One region of the Angustibacter sp. McL0619 genome, then DNA from elsewhere that is predicted to be linked to it. Evidence: predicted binding sites of a transcription regulator. Region 1 holds the regulator's gene; the other holds the start of a gene.
The links. The regulator HrcA, encoded in region 1, represses chaperone genes, less so after heat shock. The targets are predictions, from matches to a motif close to GNTNGCACTCGGNNNNNCCGAGTGCNANC.
Positions count from the first base shown of each region.

Region 1 (5,447 bases):
ACGGTCTGGACCTGGCGGTGCTCGACCCCGGGGGTCGCCGCGCGGTGGCGGCCCTGGTCGCGGACCGCCTGGTGGACGGTCCGGCGGCGCTCGCCGGGCGAGCCGTGCTCACCCGGCGCGGCCGACTGCTCGCCGACACCGTGGTGCGTGCCCTGCTGCCCTGAGGCGCTGGCGTGAGGCGCGGCGCTGCGGTCAGTGCACCAGGTCCGGCGTCAGGGGGTAGCGGAACTCCTGGCCCTTGTTGGCAGCGACGGCCCCCATGATCTGGAGCACGATCGAGGCCACCAGGAGCAGCAGCAGGAACGGGACCAGGATGATCAGCCCGAAGCCGAGCGTCACGATGGCCAGCACCAAGCCGCCGACAACGGCGACGACCGAGACGATCAGCAGCATGATCTGGAAGTTCAGGGCAGCCGCCGCGTGCCGGCGCACGAACGGCGAACGGTCCTTGTAGATCAGGTAGACCACCAGCGGTCCCAGCACCGGGAAGCCGACCAGCCCGCCGGCCCATGGCGACAGGTGGGCGAGCGTCGCCCAGGTCCGCTCGTCAGAGGGGTTCATGGGCTGCCCGGGGTACGGCCGGCCGTACGGCCCGGCGTACGGAGCAGGCGGGTAAGGGCCGACCTGGTTGGGCGGTCCGTAGCCCGGGAGCGGCGGTGGTTGGTTCGGCTGGTCGTTCGGTGTCTGGCTCATGGTCCCCCTCGTCAGGTGCTGGCGACCGCGCTACTTCACCAGACGGATGGCGAACGGGTAGCGGTAGTGCTCGCCCTTGTTGGCAGCCAGCCCGCCGATGATGCAGAAGACGATGTTGACGACCCAGATCAGGAACGGCAGGAAGAAGAGCAGCCCGAGGGTCACGCCGGCGAGCACCCAGCAGATGACGTAGCCGATGAGCACGGTGATCTGGAAGTTGAGCGCCTCCTTGCCCTGGTCGTCGACGAGCTCCGAGCGCTCGCGGAAGACCAGCCAGGTGATCAGCGGGGCGAGGAACCCGAGCACGATGCCGCCGAGGTGGCCGAGCATCGCCCACAGCCGCGAGTCGCTCTCCGACAGCGGGGCGCCGGCGGTGACCGGCGCGGGCGCCACCGGAGGCGCCGGGGCCACCGGAGCTGCGGCTGTCGGCGGTGCGGCCGGCGGTGCGGCGGGCGGTGCTGCCGGTGCCGGGGTTGCCGCATCGGTGACGGGCTGGTCCGCGTTGGCCGCGCCCTCGCTCGGCGTGGTCGGCTCGGGCTGCTGCTCGCTCACTGGTCCTCCAGGGTTGGAATGTCTCCCATGCGCAGGTCAGCGTAGGGCTTGGGGCTCCCGGCGTCAGCGGTCCTGGGAATCCGCTGTGACGAAGTCGATCAGCTCCTCGACCCGCGCGAGCAGGTCCGGTTCGAGGTCGGCGTACGAGCTGACGCTCGACAGGATCCGCCGCCAGCCCTGGGCGACGTCCGTATGGGTCCGGTGTGGCCACCCCAGGTGCGCCAGGACGCCACGCTTCCACTCGACGTCCCGCGGCACGACGGGCCACCGGTCCAGGCCGAGCCGCTGCGGCCGCACCGACTGCCAGACGTCCACGTACGGGTGCCCGACGATCAGCAGATGGTCGCGGAACTGCCGTTGGGCCACCGCCTGTGCGGCCAGCCGGGACTCCTTGGACCCGGCAACCAGGTGGTCGACGAGCACGCCGAGCCGGCGTCCCGTGCCCGGGGCGAAGTCGCGCACCGCCGCGGCCAGGTCGTCGACCCCGTCCAGCATCTCGACCACCACGCCCTCGACCCGCAGGTCGTCCCCCCAGACCTTCTCGACCAGCTCGGCGTCGTGCTTGCCCTCGACCCAGATCCGCGACCCGCGGGCGCTGCGCGCACGCTGGTCCCGCACGAGGGTGGACCCGCTGGCCGTTCTGGTGGGCGTTGGCGGCGCTGCCGGTGCCTTGGGAGCGACGAGGACGACGGGGGCGCCGTCCAGCAGGAAGCCCGGTCCGAGCGGAAAGCCGCGGCTGCGCCCCCTGCGGTCCTCCAGGTGCACGACGTGGATGCCACCGGCCTTCTCGGTGCGGACCACCGCGCCGCACCAGCCGGTCTCGACATCCTCGACGACCAGGCCGGTCTCGGCGGTCACCTCGGTGCTGTGCCCCCGGGGCGGCGTCCTCCAGTCACCGGTCAGCACGTCGTCCCCGTAGCGGTCCACGGCGGTGATGCTAGTGGTCGAGCAGGATCCGACCAGGTCCGGTGACGGGGTGGGGCGCCAGGACGCCCAAGGGCTCCCAGCGGCGAGGACCCGGTCGATCCCTGTCGCCGGTGGCTCGCGCCGGGCGTGGGCGCCCAGGTCGAGGGCACGGTGGGCGGCGAGGACGTAGACTGGCACTCGCGCTGTTTGAGTGCCAGGTTGCTTCGAGACCGACGACGCGGAGGTGTGGATGAGTGACGAGCGACGGCTCGCCGTGCTGCGCGCCATCGTCGAGGACTACGTCGAGACCCGTGAGCCCGTCGGTTCCAAGGCGCTGGTCGAGCGGCACCGCCTCGGCGTGTCGAGCGCGACCATCCGCAACGACATGGCGGCTCTGGAGGACGAGGGCCTGATCACCCAGCCGCACACCAGCGCCGGCCGGGTGCCGACCGACGCCGGCTACCGGATGTTCGTCGACCGGCTGTCCGCCTTCAAACCCATGTCCGGCCCCGAGCGGCAGGCGATCTCCGGCTTCCTCGCCGGTGCCGTCGACCTGGACGACGTGGTGGACCGCACCGTGCGGCTGATGGCTTCGCTGACCCACCAGGTCGCGGTCATGCAGTACCCGTCGCTGACCCGCTCGACCGTGCGGCACATCGAGCTGGTCCCGATCGGCCAGCAGCGGCTGCTGGTCGTGCTCATCGCCGGCACCGGTCGGGTGGAGCAGCGGGTGCTGGAGACGGAGAACCCGCTGGACGAGAGCGTGCTCGGTGAGATCCGTGCCCGGATCAACGCCGAGTCGGCCGGCCGCCAGCTGACCGACGCGGCAGCCCGGCTGCAGCAGCTCCCCGAGCAGCTGCCGGTGGAGGACCGCGAGCTGGTGCGCTCGGTCGTCCGGGCGCTGGACGACGCCCTCATTGAGGAGCGGGAGGAGCGGGTGGTGCTCGCCGGGGCCGCCAACCTGACCCGGTTCGGCCAGGACTTCCCGGACAGCATCGGACCGGTGCTGGACGCGCTCGAGGAGCACGTCGTGCTGCTACGGCTGCTCGGTGAGCTCTCGCACGACCCCAACGCAGTCGCCGTCCGGATCGGCAGCGAGCTCGAGTACGAGGGCCTGCAGGGAACCTCAGTGGTCTCCAGCGGCTACGGCGGTGGGCAGGACGTGGTGGCCGCCCTCGGCGTCCTCGGCCCGACCCGGATGGACTACCCGACCACGATGGCCACGGTGCGCGCGGTGGCCCGCTACGTCTCCCGGGCGCTCGACGGGTAACCCGTTACCGCCCGCCCAGCCGGCCTCGCCCGGCACCATCCCGAACGGACGAAGAGGACCCTTGAGCGACCACTACGAGACCCTCGGCGTCGCCCGTGACGCCACGCCGGAGGAGATCAAGAAGGCCTACCGCAGGCTGGCCCGCAAGCTGCACCCCGACGTCAACCCCGGGCCTGAGGCGGAGGACCAGTTCAAGTCGGTCAGCGCCGCCTACGACGTGCTCAGCGACGCCGGCAAGCGTGCGAGCTACGACCGTGGCGGCGACGCGTTCGCGGGGGCGGCCGGCGGGTTCGGCCAGGGCTTCTCGTTCACGGACATCATGGACGCCTTCTTCGGCGGTCAGGGCGGCGCCGAGCGCGGGCCGCGCTCGCGCCAGCGCCGCGGTCAGGATGCCTTGATCCGGGTGCAGATCGACCTGCGGGACGCCGTGTTCGGCAGCGAGAAGGAGATCTCGGTCGACACGGCCGTCGGCTGCCCGACCTGCGACGGTCTTGGCGCGCAGCCGGGCACCGGCACCCGCACCTGCGACGTCTGCGGCGGACGCGGCCAGGTGCAGCAGGTTCAACGATCGTTCATGGGCAACGTGATGACCTCGCGGCCATGCGCCACCTGCCAGGGCTACGGCTCGGTCATCGCGCAACCGTGCGTTCAGTGCTCCGGCGAGGGCCGGGTGCGCTCGCGGCGCACCATGACGCTGCGCATCCCCGCCGGTGTCGACAACGGCACCCGCATCCAGCTCAGCGGCGAGGGCGAGGTCGGCGCCGGGAACGGACCGGCGGGCGATCTGTACGTCGAGATCGCGGTCGCTAACCACCCGACGTTCGTCCGGCGCGGCGACGACCTGCACGCCACGGTCGCGCTGCCGATGACGGCTGCGGCGCTGGGCACCAGCGTCACGCTCGACACGCTGGACGGCGACCAGACCCTCGACGTCGCAGCGGGAACGCAGTCCGGCCAGGTGACCACGATGCGTGGTCTCGGCGTGACCCGGCTGCGCGGTATGGGGCGCGGCGACCTGATCGTGCACGTCGAGGTCAACACCCCCAAGAACCTGGACGAAGAGCAGCGGGCGCTGCTGACCCAGCTCGCCAGGCTCCGTGACGAGGAGCGCCCGGAGGGTCGGCTGGCCTCGCACGGCAGCGGTCTGTTCGGCCGGCTGAAGGACGCGCTCAGTGGCAAGTGAGCTGAGGGTGCGCGGCCGTTGAGCGCGCCGCTGTTCCTGCTCGAGCCGGACGCCCTGCAGGGCGTCCGGCTCGGCGCCAGCGTGCTGCTCGGTGGCCCGGAGGGCCGGCACGCGGCGACCGTACGACGGATCGTGGTCGGCGAGCGGGTGGACGTCGCTGACGGCTCCGGTGCGCTGGCCCGCTGCACGGTGACCGCGGTCGGCCGGGACGAGCTCACCCTGCGGGTCGACGAGCGGGAGGACGTGCCTGAGCCGGCCCCTCGGTTCGTTCTGGTCCAGGCGCTGGCGAAGGGCGAGCGCGACGACCTTGCCATCGAGGCGGCCACCGAGCTGGGTGTCGACGAGGTGGTGCCCTGGCAGGCGGAGCGCAGCGTCGTGGTGTGGCGCGGCGAGCGGGGCGTGCGGTCGCATCGCAAGTGGGAGCAGACCGTGCGGGCGGCCGCCAAGCAGTCGCGCCGGGCGCGGGTGCCGAAGGTCGGTGACCTGGTGGACCGCGAGGGGCTGGTGGCGCGGGTCGGCGCCGCGACCCTGGCTGTCGTGCTGCACGAGGAGGCGACCCTGCCGCTGGCGGCGCTGGACGTACCGAGCATCGGCGAGGTGCTCCTGGTGGTGGGGCCAGAGGGCGGCATCACGCCGGACGAGGTCGACGCGATGGCTCTGGTGGGGGCCACCACCTGCCGGATCGGCCGCGAGGTGCTGCGCTCCTCGACCGCTGGGCCGGCGGCGCTGTCGGTGCTCAGCGCGGCGATGCGCTGGCGCTGAGCCCAGCTGACATCCGCCCGCCACGGGTCGTCGGACTCCTGCCGTTGACCTGACGGACACCTGACGGAGGCATCCCCGCGA
Region 1 is NZ_CP188257.1:1,705,874-1,711,320, forward strand. It holds gene hemW (radical SAM family heme chaperone HemW) at 1-164, shown strand, start outside; gene ACPPVT_RS07855 (DUF4870 domain-containing protein) at 193-693, opposite strand; gene ACPPVT_RS07860 (DUF4870 domain-containing protein) at 724-1,245, opposite strand; gene ACPPVT_RS07865 (DUF3097 domain-containing protein) at 1,309-2,172, opposite strand; gene hrcA (heat-inducible transcriptional repressor HrcA) at 2,402-3,421, shown strand; gene dnaJ (molecular chaperone DnaJ) at 3,483-4,604, shown strand; gene ACPPVT_RS07880 (16S rRNA (uracil(1498)-N(3))-methyltransferase) at 4,623-5,366, shown strand.

Region 2 (5,447 bases), 840 kb from region 1:
GCTCTTTGAGCTCGACCTCGGTCGCTGCGCCGGCCTTGATGACGGCCACGCCGCCGGCCAGCTTGGCCAGCCGCTCCTGCAGCTTCTCGCGGTCGTAGTCGGAGTCCGACTTCTCGATCTCGGCGCGGATCTGGTTGACCCGTCCGGCGATCGCGTCAGCGTCGCCAGCACCCTCGACGATGGTCGTCTCGTCCTTGGTGATGACGACCTTGCGGGCCCGGCCGAGCAGCTCGATGCCGGTGTTCTCCAGCTTCAGGCCGACCTCCTCGCTGATGACCTCACCACCGGTCAGGGTGGCGATGTCGGCGAGCATGGCCTTGCGGCGGTCACCGAAGCCCGGCGCCTTGACGGCGACCGACTTGAAGGTGCCACGGATCTTGTTGACGATCAGCGTGGACAGCGCCTCGCCGTCGACGTCCTCGGCGATGATGACCAGCGGCTTGCCGGACTGCATGACCTTCTCCAGCAGCGGGAGCAGGTCCTTCACGGTCGAGATCTTGGAGTTCGCGACGAGGATGTAGGGGTCCTCGAGCTCGGTCTCCATGCGCTCGGTGTCGGTGACGAAGTACGCCGAGATGTAGCCCTTGTCGAAACGCATACCCTCGGTGAGCTCGAGCTCGAGCCCGAAGGTGTTCGACTCCTCGACGGTGATGACGCCTTCCTTGCCGACCTTGTCCATCGCCTCGGCGATCAGGTCGCCGATCGTGGAGTCACCGGCGGAGATGCCGGCGGTCTGCGCGATCTGCTCCTTGGTCTCGACCTCACGGGCCGAGGCCAGCAGCTGCTCGGACACGGCCTCGACGGCCTGCTCGATGCCACGCTTGAGGGCCATCGGGTTCGCGCCGGCGGCCACGTTGCGCAGGCCCTCGCGGACCATGGCCTGGGCCAGCACAGTGGCGGTCGTCGTGCCGTCACCGGCGACGTCGTCCGTCTTCTTCGCGACCTCCTTGACCAGCTCGGCGCCGATCTTCTCGTAGGGGTCGTCGAGCTCGATCTCCTTGGCGATGCTCACACCGTCGTTGGTGATCGTGGGGGCGCCCCACTTCTTCTCCAGCACGACGTTGCGGCCCTTGGGGCCGAGGGTGACGCGGACGGCGTCGGCGAGGACGTTCATGCCCCGCTCGAGACCGCGGCGAGCCTCCTCGTCGAAGGCGATGATCTTGGCCATGCTCTCGGGTTCCTCCCGCTATCGGGTGGTGGTGACCGCTCGGTGCCCGCGACGGACGATCGGCGGCGCCGCGCTCTGGTCACGCGACGGCCCCCGACCTCACCGGTCGATCGACGTCAGGTAGCACTCACGTGTGACGAGTGCTAGGTCAATGATTAGCACTCGACCCCTCCGAGTGCAAATGCCGCTGGCCCACCTGTGGACCCGCGCCGCCGTGCCCCCACGAGCGAATTGGCTGGCCGGCGGGGGCTACCGCAGCCCGCTCGGCGCGACGATCATGGCCGGATGCGACTGCGCACCCGGGACTGGACACGACGAGTGGTCAACGTGCTCACCCTGGCCACGCCGGTGGGACTGCTGCTCGCCCGCAGCGGGCACGCCACGCTGGTGCCGGGCCCGCACGGCACCTGGGTGGCCACCGGCTACCGCTCCCGGTTCCCGGCGCCGCGGGCGCCGGCGGTGACGATCGGGGACGTGGTCCTGCTCCGGCTGGACGACGAGCGGCTGGCCCGGCGTCCGAGGCTGCTCACCCACGAGTCGCGGCACTGCGGGCAGTGGGCCTGCTGGCTGGGGATGATCGGCTTCCCGGTCGCCTACGGCGTGGCCAGCCTGGTGTCCTGGTGGAAGGTGCGCGACTTCGCCCTGGCGAACGTCTTCGAGGTCCGGGCCGGGCTGGTGGACGGCGGATACCTGCGTCCGGGCGAACCGGTCAGTTCTGGTAGTCGGCGCCCAGCACGGCCGTGACCCGGTTGGAGCCGAAGTCGGCTGACTCGCGGCTGACCGCGCTGCCGCCGAGGTCCTCGGCGACCGCGTCCGCCGTGGCCTGGAGCGAGGCCCGGCCGTAGAACACGGTGGTCACGTCGACGCCGGCGCTGTAGTTGCCGGTGCTGCGGATGGTCCAGCCCGCGTTCTTGAGCTTGGCGGCGGCACCGGCCGCGAGGCCGGACCGCTTGGTCGCGTTCAGCACCGACACCGGCTGTGAGTGGTCCACCGTCGGCGCGGCGCTCGTACTGGTGTCCTCCGGCGTGGACGTCGGTGTGCTGCTCGGCTTCGTCGTCCCGGTCTTGCTGGGCGTCTTCGTCGAGGACGAACCCGATACCGCTCCCGAGCTGGCCGCGTTGGTGCCGCTGTCGTCCGCGCCGCCACCCCACGAGCCGGTGGCGTAGACGACGATCAGCACGACGGCGACGGCGGCGATGAACCACGGGATCGCGCCCGCTGGCCCCAGGCCCGGCGGGCGGTGCGCCCCGCGGCGTTCGTGGTACTGGCTCATACGCTTCGTGCTCCTGCACGGCGCCGGTTCGCCGGCGCCACGGACAGGGTCAGACCTTCATCCCGAGGCGGCGCGCGGAACGGGCCCGCTGGCGCGAGGCACGCATCCGGCGCAGCCGCTTGACCAGCATCGGGTCGAGCTCCAGCGCGTCCTGCCGGTCGATCAGCGCGTTCAGCACCTGGTAGTACCGAGTGGCTGACATGTCGAACAGCTCGCGGATCGCCTGCTCCTTCGCGCCGGCGTACTTCCACCACTGCCGCTCGAAGGCCAGGATCTCGGTGTCGCGCTCCGACAGGGTGGACGCAGAGCTCGGCTCGACACTGCCGTGGTTCGCGGCCTGTGCAGCGGAGCGTCGATCGGTCGTTGCGGCGTCCATGACCGACAGGGTAGACGGTGAACCACACTGATGTCATTCGACCCGCGCAACGACGCGAACTCACGCCATCGTGTCCAAGATCGTCGAGATGTCCGCTTCGCTGGTGTTCGGGTTGACGATCGCGAACCTCGTTACCGTCTCGCCCTCGTGCGTGGTGGGCACGACGAACGCCAGGTTGGCCAGCAGCAGCCGGTCCGACCAGCGCTGGTACTGCTGCGGAGTCCAGCCCACCCGACGGAACACCACGACCGAGGTGTCCGGCTCGCGCAGCAGCTCGAGGTAGTCCCGCTTCTCGATCTGCGCCGCCGCGTACCGGGTCACCTCCAGGGTGCGCTCGATGGCTGCGGTGTAGGCGTCGGTGCCGTGGGTGGCCAGGCTGAACCAGAAGGGCAGCCCACGAGCCCGCCGGGTCAGCCCGACCGAGTAGTCGGACGGGTTGAACTCGGCGGCCTCGGTCAGCACGTCGAGGTAGCCGGCCTTCTGGGTGTGCGCCGCGCGGGCCTGCTGCGGGTCGCGGTAGATCAGCGCGCAGCAGTCGAACGGTGCGAACAGCCACTTGTGCGGGTCGACGATGAACGAGTCGCAGCGCTCAATGCCGTCGTAGCGGTGCCGGATGCTGGGGGCGGCCAGCCCGGCGCCGCCGTAGGCGCCGTCCACGTGGAACCAGACCCCGAGCTCGGCGCAGACCTCGGCCACCGAGGCCAGATCGTCCACGATGCCGAAGTTCGTCGTCCCGGCGGTCGCGACCACGGCGAACAGCCCGTCGGTGCCCGTCGACTCCAGGGTCGCCCGCAGGTTCGCCCCGGTCAGCCGGCCGTCCTCGTCCACCGGCACGCCGACGAAGTCGACGTCCATGATGTCGCAGGCGCTCTTGATCGAGGAGTGCGCCTGCGTGGTGCCGGCCACCTTCCACCGGGCCGGCGGCGTGCCGCCCTCGCGGCGCGCGGCATGCCGGGCGGCGACCAGCGCGGACAGGTTGCCGATCGTGCCGCCCGGCACGAACACCCCGCCGGCTTCGTCGGGCAGGCCGACCAGGTCCGAGATCCAGCGCAGCGCGGCGTTCTCGGCGTGCACGGCGCCCGCACCCTCGAGCCAGGACCCGCCGTAGATGGACGACGCCCCGACCACCAGGTCGAACAAAGCGCTCGCCTCGGTGGGCGCGCAGGGGATGAACGACAGATAGCGCGGGTGGTCGGTCGAGATGCAGGCCGGCGCCAGCTCGCGGGTGAACAGGTCCAGCGCCGCGGTCCCGCCCAGGCCGTCCTTGGTGATCGTCTGGCCGGCCACCTCGTCCAGCTCGGCCTGGGTCCGGGGGCCGTCCAGCGGCACCGGGTTCATCCGCGAGCGCCGCAGGGTGTAGTCCAGGACCGCCCGGCTCAGGGTCTCGACGTCCTCATCGAAGGCATGCACGAGGGTGCAGTCTAAGCGTCGCCGCGGATGCTCAGCGCGCGGTCAGGACCTCCTGCGCAGCGGCTTCGTCGACGGCGTCCGGCAGCGGTCGTGGCTTGGCCAGCGAGAGCACGGCGCCGAGCGCGCACATCACCGCGGCGGTGAGGAACACCACGACGAGGCCGTCGTGCAGCGGGCCGGAGATCAGCTGCGGGAAGTACGTCTTGCCGACCAGCGTCGCGGCGTGGTCCGGCGACAGCTTGGCCAGCACGTCCGGGCCGAGCAGCTCGCGCATCGGGTTGTAGCCGAGGAACGCGGCGAACAGGCTGCCGACCGGTGGCAGCCCGGCGATCTGGTGCGCGGTGTCGGCGGGCACGCCCTGGGCGGTCAGGCTGCTGCTGAGCTGGCTGGGCAGGTGCTTGGCCAGCCCGGCGATCATCAGCGAGAAGAAGACGCCGATGGACAGCAGCATGCCGGCGTTCATGAAGGTGGCGCGCATGCCGGACGCGGCACCTCGGTCCTGCGGCTTGACGCTGCCCATGATGGCGCTGGTGTTGGGGGCTGCGAACAGCCCGGAGCCGATGCCGTTCAGCGCGATCAGCGCCGCGAACCAGCCGTAGGAGAAGTTGACCGGCAGCAGCAGCAGGCCGACGAAGCTGGCGGCCGCGAGCATCAACCCGATGAAGGCGAACATCCGCGACCCGTACTTGTCGGACAGGTGTCCGGAGACGGGGCCGGAGACGAGGAACCCGATGGTCAGCGGCACCAGGTAGATGCCGGCCCACAGTGGGGTCGACTCGTAGTCGTAGCCGTGCAGCGGCAGCCAGACGCCCTGCAGCCAGATGATCAGCATGAACTGCAGGCCGCCGCGGGCGATGGAGGCCAGCAGGGTGGCCGCGTTGCCGTAGGCGAAGGTGCGGTCGCGGAACAGCTCGAGGTGGAACATCGGGTACTCCACCCGGCGCTCGACGAACCAGAACACGACCAGCAGCCCGACGCCGCCGACCAGGCCGGCGACCACCCACGGGTTGGTCCAGCCGGTGTCGTGGCCGCCGTAGGGCTGGATGCCGTACGTGATCCCGGCGAGCAGCGCGGTCAGGCCGACGCCGAAGGTGATGTTGCCGAGCCAGTCGATCCGGCCCTTGCCGCGGCTGCCCACCTCGTGCAGCGAGCGGTAGGCCCAGACGGTGCCGACCAAGCCGATCGGCACCGAGACCCAGAACACCGCGCGCCAGTGCCAC
Region 2 is NZ_CP188257.1:866,325-871,771, reverse strand. It holds gene groL (chaperonin GroEL) at 1-1,168, opposite strand, end outside; gene ACPPVT_RS03700 (hypothetical protein) at 1,454-1,912, shown strand; gene ACPPVT_RS03695 (LytR C-terminal domain-containing protein) at 1,878-2,441, opposite strand; gene ACPPVT_RS03690 (DUF3263 domain-containing protein) at 2,491-2,817, opposite strand; gene ACPPVT_RS03685 (pyridoxal phosphate-dependent decarboxylase family protein) at 2,878-4,227, opposite strand; gene ACPPVT_RS03680 (MFS transporter) at 4,259-5,447, opposite strand, start outside.
Region 2: groL (chaperonin GroEL) is a predicted target of HrcA. The motif match lies at 1,323-1,351, and genes of this name have one in related genera.